Regions from separate parts of the Streptomyces sp. NPDC088254 genome, predicted to be linked through region 1. Evidence: riboswitches for the same ligand, from Rfam matches in the RefSeq annotation. Region 1 holds a riboswitch; each other region holds the start of a gene.
What was found. Region 1 has a riboswitch for cobalamin ahead of ACIOC0_RS33470 (ribonucleoside-diphosphate reductase subunit alpha). Riboswitches for the same ligand answer to the same signal wherever they lie in the genome.
Positions count from the first base shown of each region.

Region 2: linked by a shared signal. The riboswitch ahead of ACIOC0_RS03290 (DUF4430 domain-containing protein) and the one ahead of ACIOC0_RS33470 (ribonucleoside-diphosphate reductase subunit alpha) in region 1 are both predicted to bind cobalamin.
Region 3: linked by a shared signal. The riboswitch ahead of ACIOC0_RS03355 (CbtB-domain containing protein) and the one ahead of ACIOC0_RS33470 (ribonucleoside-diphosphate reductase subunit alpha) in region 1 are both predicted to bind cobalamin.

Region 1 covers NZ_JBIURQ010000013.1:182,881-186,130, forward strand. Annotated here, with positions in the region: gene mctP (monocarboxylate uptake permease MctP) at 1-922, shown strand, start outside; cobalamin riboswitch at 1,088-1,225, shown strand; gene ACIOC0_RS33470 (ribonucleoside-diphosphate reductase subunit alpha) at 1,345-3,250, shown strand, end outside.
Region 2 covers NZ_JBIURQ010000001.1:712,155-715,404, reverse strand. Annotated here, with positions in the region: gene ACIOC0_RS03300 (hypothetical protein) at 1-93, shown strand, start outside; gene ACIOC0_RS03295 (cobalamin-binding protein) at 133-1,053, shown strand; gene ACIOC0_RS03290 (DUF4430 domain-containing protein) at 1,068-1,556, opposite strand; cobalamin riboswitch at 1,719-1,863, opposite strand; gene ACIOC0_RS03285 (ABC transporter ATP-binding protein) at 1,979-3,250, opposite strand, start outside.
Region 3 covers NZ_JBIURQ010000001.1:728,853-732,102, forward strand. Annotated here, with positions in the region: gene mmsB (3-hydroxyisobutyrate dehydrogenase) at 1-824, shown strand, start outside; gene ACIOC0_RS03350 (enoyl-CoA hydratase) at 821-1,612, shown strand; cobalamin riboswitch at 1,689-1,833, shown strand; gene ACIOC0_RS03355 (CbtB-domain containing protein) at 1,870-2,091, shown strand; gene ACIOC0_RS03360 (CbtA family protein) at 2,113-2,865, shown strand; gene ACIOC0_RS03365 (hypothetical protein) at 3,012-3,250, shown strand, end outside.

The DNA of each region.
Region 1 (3,250 bases):
GACCAACCCCGCGACCGGCAAGCCGCGCGGGGCCCTGGCGCCGGCCGAGGCGGGCCAGTGGACGTACGCCACGCTGGCCTTGGGCTCCGCGCTGGCGCTGTTCATGTACCCGCACTCGATCACCGCGACGCTGTCCTCGCGCAGCCGTGAGGTGATCCGGCGCAACACCACGATCCTGCCGCTGTACTCCCTGATGCTCGGGCTGCTCGCACTGCTGGGCTTCATGGCCATCGCGGCCGGCGTCAAGGTCACCAACGGGCAGCTGGCGATCCCGCAGTTGTTCGAGGACATGTTCCCGGACTGGTTCGCGGGCGTGGCCTTCGCGGCGATCGGCATCGGCGCGCTGGTCCCGGCGGCCATCATGTCGATCGCGGCGGCGAACCTGTTCACCCGCAACATCTACAAGGACTTCATCAAGCCGGACGCCACACCGAAGGAGGAGACGCGGGTCTCCAAGATCGTGTCCCTGCTGGTGAAGGTGGGCGCGCTGGTCTTCGTCCTCACCATGGACAAGACGGTCGCCATCAACTTCCAGCTGCTGGGCGGCATCTGGATCCTGCAGACCTTCCCGGCCCTGGTCGGCGGTCTGTTCACCCGCTGGTTCCACCGGTGGGCGCTGCTCGCCGGCTGGGCGGTGGGCATGGTCTACGGCACCCTCGCCGCGTACGGCGTCGCCTCCCCGACGCAGAAGCACTTCGGCGGCTCCGCCAAGGAGATCCCCGGCATCGGCGAGATCGGCTACATCGGTCTGACGGCGTTCGTGCTCAACGTCGTCGTCACGGTGGTCCTGACGTTCGCCCTGAAGGCTGTGAAGGCCCCCGACGGCGTCGACGAGACGTCCCCGGCGGACTACACGGCGGACGCGGGCGACCCGGGCGTGCAGGTGGAGCTCCCGCCGGCGACGGCGGGTACGAGCCACTGACGCGGGGCGAGCGCCCCCGCCCCGGCAGCGGCGCCGGGGCGGGGGCGCTCGCCTTCTCCGGTCCCGCCGGAATCCGCACGCCACCTGGACCGGATCACTCTCCTCACCTGCCGGCTGACGCTCTGGAGCCGCCGCGACACAACATCTGGGGGTGGCGTGGCGGGTGAGCACAAGATGTATGCTCGTGCTCGCTGTCGCCGCAGGGGAATCCGGTGCGAATCCGGAACTGTCCCGCAACGGTGTACTCGTGCATCACCGCACGCCAGTCCAGTCCGAGGACCTGCCGGCAGCGCGTCCGGCCCATCCGGTCCGGACGCCCGACGTCCGGGCCTCGCGGAGTGGGCCGGTGGACGCGACGCCGTGCGCGCTCGCGTGCTGCCCCTGCCCTCCGCCAGGCCCCGCCGAGCGAGGGAGAGCCCCACGTGACCATCGCGCCAGCCGGTCCGGCTTCAGCAGTCACCCCCGTGGAGGACGACGGTCCCGGCGCCGCACTGCTGCGGACCCTGACCGAGCTGACCGCCGACCTGCCCGCCGCCGACCCCGGACGGGTCGCCGCCGCCGCACTGCGCGGCCGCTCCGCCCGGGGCAGCCACGAGGAGGTCCTCGCGGAGCTGCGCGAACTGGCCACGGAGGCCGCCGCGGGCCTGATCTCCGAGGACCCCGCCTACTCCCGGCTGGCCGCCCGGCTGCTGACCATCGGCATCCGCGCCGAGGCCGCCTCACAGGGCGTCACCTCGTTCACCGAGTCCATCGCCGTGGGCCACCGCGAGGGCCTGATCGCCGACCGCACCGCCGAGTTCGCCCGCCTCCACGGCCGCCGCCTCGACGCGCTGGTCGACACGGAGGCCGACGACCGCTTCGGCTACTTCGGGCTGCGCACCCTGCACAGCCGCTACCTGCTGCGCCACCCGATCACCCGCAAGGTCGTCGAGACGCCCCAGCACTTCCTGCTGCGCGTCGCCGCCGGTCTCGCCGAGGACGACACCCCCCGCTCGGTCGACGAAGTCGCCGCGCTGTACGGCCTGATGAGCCGCCTCGACTATCTGCCGTCCTCCCCCACCCTCTTCAACTCCGGTACGCGGCACCCCCAGATGTCGTCCTGCTACCTCCTCGACTCCCCGCTGGACGAGCTGGACTCCATCTACGACCGGTACCACCAGGTCGCCCGCCTCTCCAAGCACGCCGGCGGCATCGGGCTGTCGTACTCCCGCATCCGCTCCCGGGGTTCGCTGATCCGCGGCACCAACGGGCACTCCAACGGCATCGTCCCGTTCCTGAAGACGCTGGACGCGTCGGTCGCCGCCGTGAACCAGGGCGGCCGGCGCAAGGGCGCGGCGGCGGTCTACCTGGAGACCTGGCACTCCGACATCGAGGAGTTCCTGGAGCTGCGGGACAACACCGGTGAGGACGCCCGCCGTACGCACAATCTCAACCTGGCGCACTGGATCCCGGACGAGTTCATGCGCCGTGTGAACGCGGACGCCGAGTGGTCGCTGTTCTCCCCCGCCGACGTGCCGGAGCTGGTCGACCTGTGGGGCGATGAGTTCGACGCCGCCTACCGCAAGGCCGAGGCGGAGGGTCTGGCGAAGAAGACCATTCCGGCCCGCGAGCTGTACGGCCGGATGATGCGCACCCTCGCGCAGACCGGCAACGGGTGGATGACCTTCAAGGACGCCGCCAACCGCACCGCCAACCAGACGGCCGAGCCGGGGCACGTCGTGCACTCCTCCAACCTGTGCACGGAGATCCTGGAGGTCACCGACGACGGGGAGACGGCGGTCTGCAACCTGGGGTCGGTCAACCTGGGCGCGTTCGTCGACACGGCGACCGGCGACATCGACTGGGAGCGGCTGGACGGCACCGTCCGCACGGCGGTCACCTTCCTCGACCGCGTCGTCGACATCAACTTCTACCCCACCGAGCAGGCGGGCCGCTCCAACGCCCGCTGGCGTCCGGTGGGCCTGGGCGCGATGGGCCTCCAGGACGTCTTCTTCAAGCTGCGGCTGCCCTTCGACTCCCCCGAGGCCAAGGCGCTCTCCACGCGCATCGCCGAGCGGATCATGCTCGCCGCGTACGAGGCCTCCGCCGACCTCGCCGAGCGGAACGGCCCGCTGCCCGCCTGGGACAAGACCCGCGCGGCACGCGGGGTGCTGCACCCCGACCACTACGGCGTGGAGTTCACCTGGCCGGAGCGCTGGGCGGCCCTGCGCGAGCGGATCGCCTCCGTCGGCATGCGCAACTCCCTGCTGCTCGCCATCGCGCCGACCGCGACGATCGCCTCGATCGCGGGCGTCTACGAGTGCATCGAGCCGCAGGTGTCCAACCTGT
Region 2 (3,250 bases), on a different contig from region 1:
AAGGTCAGCATCGACGGCTCGGCGTTCACCGCCGCCACGCGGGGCACGGTCGTCGGCGTCGGTGACACGATCGCCGTACGCTGGGGCGCCTGACACCAGTCCTGTCGGCGCGGCGGGACCCAGAGTCGAGGTATGCGCATCGTCTCCCTGCTGCCCGCCGCGACCGACATCGTCGCCGAACTCGGACTGACGGACCAGCTGGTCGGCCGCACCCACGAGTGCGACTGGCCACCGGGCGAGGTCGCGTCGGTACCCGTGGTGACCGGCGCGGACCTGGACCAGGAGGCACTCACCAGCAGGGAGATCTCCGACGCCGTCGGTGGCTCGGCGCACTCCGGTTCGTCGTTGTACACGCTCGACACGGAAGCACTCGCGACCCTGCGCCCCGACGTGATCCTCACCCAGGATCTCTGCGACGTGTGCGCCGTCTCGTACGAGAAGGTCAGCCGCACGGTACGACTGCTCGACGCGGACACCCAGGTCCTCAGCCTGGAGCCGCGCACACTCGACGACGTCCTGGACTGCCTGGTCACGGTGGGCGAGCTGCTCGGCGTACGCGGGCTCGCCGAGCAGAAGCGGGCGGCGATGGCGGCCCGCCTGGACCAGGTGCGCGCAACGGTCGCAGGACGTCAGCGGCCGCGCGTGGTAGCGATCGAGTGGCTCGACCCGCTGTGGCCCGCCGGGCACTGGGTGCCCGAGCAGGTCACGACGGCCGGCGGTGAACCTCTGCTCGCAAGGCCGGGCGAGCACACCAAGCCGATGACCTGGGAGGCGGTGCGCGCCGCGCAGCCGGACGTGGTCGTTGTCCTGCCGTGCGGCTTCCCACCCGAACGCACGCTGCGGGAAAGCACGTTGCTCACAGGGCTACCGGGCTGGCCGGATCTGCCCGCCGTACGGTCCGGCCGGGTGTGGGTGCTGGACGGCCCCGCCTACTTCAACCGCCCGGGGCCACGGGTGGTGCGCGGAGCCGAGGTACTCGCCCATGTCCTGCACAACGTACGGACCGGAGAGCCGGTCACACCGGCCGAGGCACGTCCGTTCCCTGACCGGTGACGAAGGAACAAGGGTCAGAACGCTGTCCAGGTGAACGCCACCTTGTCGCCGGCGTTCAGCTTGAACTGGCAACCGCCCACCGGGGTGGACGTGCCGTTGACCGAGATGTTCCAGTAGGCGCTGCCACCACCGCTCACGTTCTTGATGGTGTCGACCGAGTAGTCGTCGAACGACGCGTACCAGGTGCCGTCCCAGGTGAAGTGCCGTTTGCGTGCAGCGTCGTCGAGGGCCGCGGTCGGCGTCGGCACGGCGGAGGGGTTGGCGCCGCCGTTGGTGCCGTCGCATCTGTGCGTGCCACCGGTCGCGGTGGTGACCTCATGACCTCGGGTTCTGATCTTCCCCTTGAACAGCAGGCCGTCCGGGCCCTGCACGGTGAGGGTCACCTTGACGGGAGCGTTCGTACCGGGCGTGCTCTCGGCCTGGGCAACCGCCGGAGCGGAGGCGAGCGCGAGTCCGAGAGCGGTCGCGGCGATCAGGCTGCGGCGTGCGGATGTACGGTGCAAGGCTGGAGCCTTCCTGATGGGGTGGCCCGCAGCCCATCGCCGTGCGGACGGAAATCACCGGAGCGTGTGGTCCACCACCGTGGTGTACGACGGCTTGACGGCACCGACCCAGTGCGACCCGAACGAGGCTCTCGGCTTCGCGCTGCAGACCATGACAGTGGGAAGCGGTTCACGGCACGCGCCGGGTATCCCGACTCACGGCCCTACGGCCGCACACGGTTGCAGGTCAGCGCCGGACTTCCACCGGCTTCCCCCAGTCGCGCGCCTATGCGGTTGTCGTGCTGACGGCTCGCGTGTACCAAAGCACAGGCGAACTGCCCTCATACTATGGCGATTCGACGAGCCCACATCGGACTTTCTGATATTGGCTGAATGACTGCCCGCAATGACCATGCGCCGCGGTCGGGTGACGGCACGCTCGATCACACACTTCGCGCCACTCGTCCCTCAGCCGGGTGGTGCGGCTGCTCGCTGAGCAGGCGCCGGTAGTGCGTGCAGCGGGCGAGAAGTTCGTCATGGGCACCGATATCGATGACCTGGCCTTCTGCGAGGAGGACGACCGTGTCGGCGGCGCGGAGGGTGGAGGGACGGTGCGCGACGACCAGGGTGGTGCGGTCTGTCCCAGTAGTGCGGAGCGCGCGGTCGACAGCCGCCGCGCTTTCGGCATCCAGGTTGGAGACGGCTTCGTCGAGGACGAGGACGGGGGCTTCGGTCAGCAGCGCGCGGGCGATGGCGATGCGCTGGCGTTGTCCGCCGGAGAGGTGCGCGCCGCGTTCGCCGGCCTGGGTGTCGTACCCGTTCGGCAGGTCGTCGACGATGAAGTCGTGGGCGTGGGCGGCACGGGCGGCGCGCTCTACTTCCGCGTCGTCGGCGTCGGGGCGGGAGACGCGGATGTTGTCGCGGATGCTCATGTTGAAGAGATACGTGTCCTGCGGTACCGCGACGATCAGCCGGTGCAGCAGGGACAGGGGGAGAGTGCGCAGGTCGTGGCCACCGACGCTGATCGTTCCGGTGCCGGGATCCCAATGGCGCAGGAGGAGCGACGCGCAGGTGCTCTTGCCGGCGCCGGAGTGGCCGGCGAGTGCGATCGTGGATCCGGCGGGGAGGGAGAAGGACACGCCGTGCACCGCATCCGGCAGGTCGGGGGCGTAACGGAAGCAGACGTCTTCGAAGGTCACGGTGGGCTCGATCGCCCCGCTCGGTGTGGCGTTCTCGCTCGACTGGTCGGTGACGTCCGGCCGTGCGGTGACGATGTCGGTGAGACGGGTGGCCGCGGCTCGGACCGAGGCGAGTTCGCGCCAGGTGTCGACCAGGGTCATCAGAGGGAGGAAGGTGAAACCGCCGAGGACGGCCGCGATGGGGATCCGGCTCGTCTCCAGGTGGCCGTTGTGGACGAGGGCCAGGGAGGTGAGCAGGACAGCGACGAGGCCAACGGCGGCGATGGCGTCACCAGCGGCCTTTTCGATGCCTCCGCGCGACCGGTGGGCAAGGGTGGCTCGGCCCAGCTGCATGGTGGCCTGGCGCAGGCGCTCGATCTGCGTCTCCTGGCGGGCGAAGACCATGGTCTCGGCCAGCCCCTGCACAGCGTCGACGGTTTCCGCGGCGGCTTCACCGGTGGCCTCGCGCATGCGTCGGCCCTGGTCGGCGGAGCGACGACGCAGCCAGAACGGCACGGTGGCCATGAGGATGATCGC
Region 3 (3,250 bases), on a different contig from region 1:
GGCTCCGCGTACACGGTCATGACCTCGTGCCCGAGGCCGTGAACAGCGCCACGCGGGCGGGCGTGGAACCCGCGCCGTCGGCGGCCGCCGCGGTCGACGGCGCCGACGTGGTCATCACCATGCTTCCCGCGGGCCGCCACGTCCTGGACCTCTACGACACCCTTCTGCCCGCCGCCCGGCCCGGCACCCTGTTCGTCGACTGCTCCACCATCGACGTCACCGACGCCCGTACCGCCCACGACCGCGCGGCAGCCGCCGGAATGCGAACCCTGGACGCACCGGTTTCCGGCGGAGTGGTGGGAGCCGAAGCGGCCACCCTCACTTTCATGGCCGGCGGGGGAGAGACCGAGTTCGCCGAGGCGCTTCCCCTGCTCGAAGCCATGGGCAAGAAGGCCGTCCACTGCGGCGGTGCGGGTGCCGGACAGGCGGCCAAGATCTGCAACAACATGATCCTCGGCGTCTCCATGATCGCCGTCAGCGAGGCGTTCGTCCTCGGCGAGAGCCTCGGCCTGTCGCACCAGGCCCTGTACGACGTGGCCTCGACGGCATCCGGGCAGTGCTGGGCCCTCAGCGTCAACTGCCCCGTTCCCGGGCCCGTGCCGACCAGCCCGGCCAACCGGGACTACCGTCCGGGCTTCGCCGCCTCTTTGATGGCCAAGGACCTGGGACTCGCGGCAGACGCGGCCAAGGCCGGCGGAGTACACGCGGAACTGGGCCTGAGAGCAGCCGAGTTGTACGCCGCCTATGCCGAGCGAGGCGGGGCCATGCAGGACTTCTCCGGCATCGTACGTACGATCAGGGACCAGAGCGGAGCTGAGGGATGACCATGGAACCGGCCGCCGAATACGAGACGATCCTGGTCGAGCGCAAGGGCCGAACCGCCCTGCTCACCCTGAACCGGCCCAAGGCACTCAACGCCCTCAACCTGCAGGTCATGAACGAAGTCGTCGCGGCGACCGAAGCCCTCGACCGGGACCCGGGCTGTGGCTGCATCGTGATCACCGGTTCGGCGAAGGCGTTCGCGGCTGGCGCCGACATCAAGGAGATGCAGCCCCAGGGATACATGGACATGTACCTGGCCGACTGGTTCGCTGCCTGGGACCGCATCGGAGAGTTGCGCACGCCGACCGTGGCCGCCGTCGCCGGATACGCCCTGGGAGGGGGCTGCGAGCTCGCCATGCTCTGCGACATCCTGCTCGCCGCCGACACGGCCGTCTTCGGCCAGCCCGAGATCAAACTGGGGGTGATTCCCGGCATCGGCGGCTCCCAGCGCCTGACCCGTGCTGTCGGCAAGGCCAAGGCCATGGAGCTGTGCCTGACCGGGCGCACCATGGACGCGACCGAAGCCGAGCGAGCCGGACTGGTCTCCCGTGTGGTCCCCGCCGACGACCTGCTCGGCGAAGCCCTGGCCGTCGCCGAGACGGTCGCCGGCATGTCGCTGCCGGTCGCGATGATGGCGAAGGAAGCGGTCGGGCGGGCTTTCGAGACCACCCTCACGGAAGGCGTCCGCTTCGAACGCCGTCTGTTCCACGCCATGTTCGCGACCGCAGACCAGAAGGAAGGCATGGGAGCATTCGTCGGCAAACGGCCACCGGTATTCCGTCACCGCTGAACCACGAAGCCCGTGCCCGTACCGTCCGTCCGGTGGGAGAGGAAGATCACGCCGGACGGACGCGGTCTTGGCCATGCCCGCGCCACGCGGTACGGTCTGTCCGATATCGACGACGGCGAGACGGAAGCCGGTGGGAATCCGGCACGGTCGCGCCACTGTATGCGGGACCCCCTTCGGGGCGTCGCGTGAGTCAGACCCGTGGCCGTCGTCCTGTGCACCACCGAGATGGGACGCGAACTCCCAGAGGAGGTTCTGCCATGGCGCAGACCGTCGCCCAGCCGACAGCCACCACTCCCGCCGTTCCCGCCACGCTGCCGCTGAAGGCGATAGCGCCCTGGGCGGTCTTCTTCGGCGTCCTGATGCTGGTCCTGCTCTACTTCGTCGGCGCCGAGCAGGGCGCCACCTCCGTGTTCAACGGCACCGACGTCCACGAGTGGGTGCACGACGCCCGCCACCTGCTCGGCTTCCCCTGCCACTGACACGAGGGACGCCGCACACCCATGAACTCCGCAACGGTAAGAAACCTCCTCGTGCGGGGCATGCTCGCCGGCCTTGTCGCCGGTGTGCTCGCCCTGGTTGTCGCCTATCTCCTCGGTGAGCCGAGCGTCGACAAGGCGATCGCCTTCGAGGACGCCCACTCCCACGAGCACGAGATGGAAGTCGTCTCCCGCTCCCTGCAGTCCACCGCCGGCCTCGCCACGGGCGTCCTCGTCTACGGGGTCGCCTTCGGCGGCATCGCTGCGCTCGCGTACTGCTTCGCCCTGGGCCGCGTGGGCCGCTTCAGCCCGCGGGCGACCGCGCTGCTGCTGTCCGGCTGCGCACTGCTCGCCGTCTACGTCGTGCCCTTCCTCAAGTACCCGGCGAACCCGCCGTCGGTCGGCGACCCCGACACCATCAGCAAGCGGACCACGCTGTACTTCCTGATGATGCTGCTCAGCGTTCTTCTCGCGGTCGCCGCCACCATCCTGGGCAAGCGCCTGGCGCCCAGCCTGGGCACCTGGTGGGCGACAGTCGTCGCGGTGGCCGCCTTCGCCGTCGTCATCGGTCTGGCCTACGAGTTCCTGCCCGTCATCAACGAGGTGCCGCAGGACTTCCCGGCCGCCCTGCTGTGGCGGTTCCGGCTGTCCGCACTGGCCATCCAGTCCGCCCTGTGGGCCGGCTTCGGCCTGCTCTTCGGTGAACTGGCGGAACGCCTGCTGAACCCCAAGCCGGCGACGGCCACGAGCGGCCGCGCGGTTCCGGCCGCGCACTGATTCCTTCCGGACAACAGAGGGCCCTTCGGAACCATCCGGGGGCCCTCTGGCGTTCTCCGGACACCGAGTCCGACGGAAGAGCGACTACGACTCGATGTTCAGCCCGACCCGACGCGGACCACCCGGCCGATGAGCGGAGGAACCGAGTGGCCAAAACCCCCCAGCCGCGCCACATTACCCTCGGCGGCCGTGACGCGGTCGCCCTCACCCGGGAGGAATTCGACCAACTGATCGCCAGCCGACGGCAGATCGGCGGCCAGAGCGCCCGGGTACGAGTCCTCGCCCAGCAGGCCAAACGCACCGAACGGCTGCTCCACGACCTGGAAGCACTGATCGCCTCACAGGGGGAGGACTGCAGCGGGCAGGTCCACACATCGTCGACGCC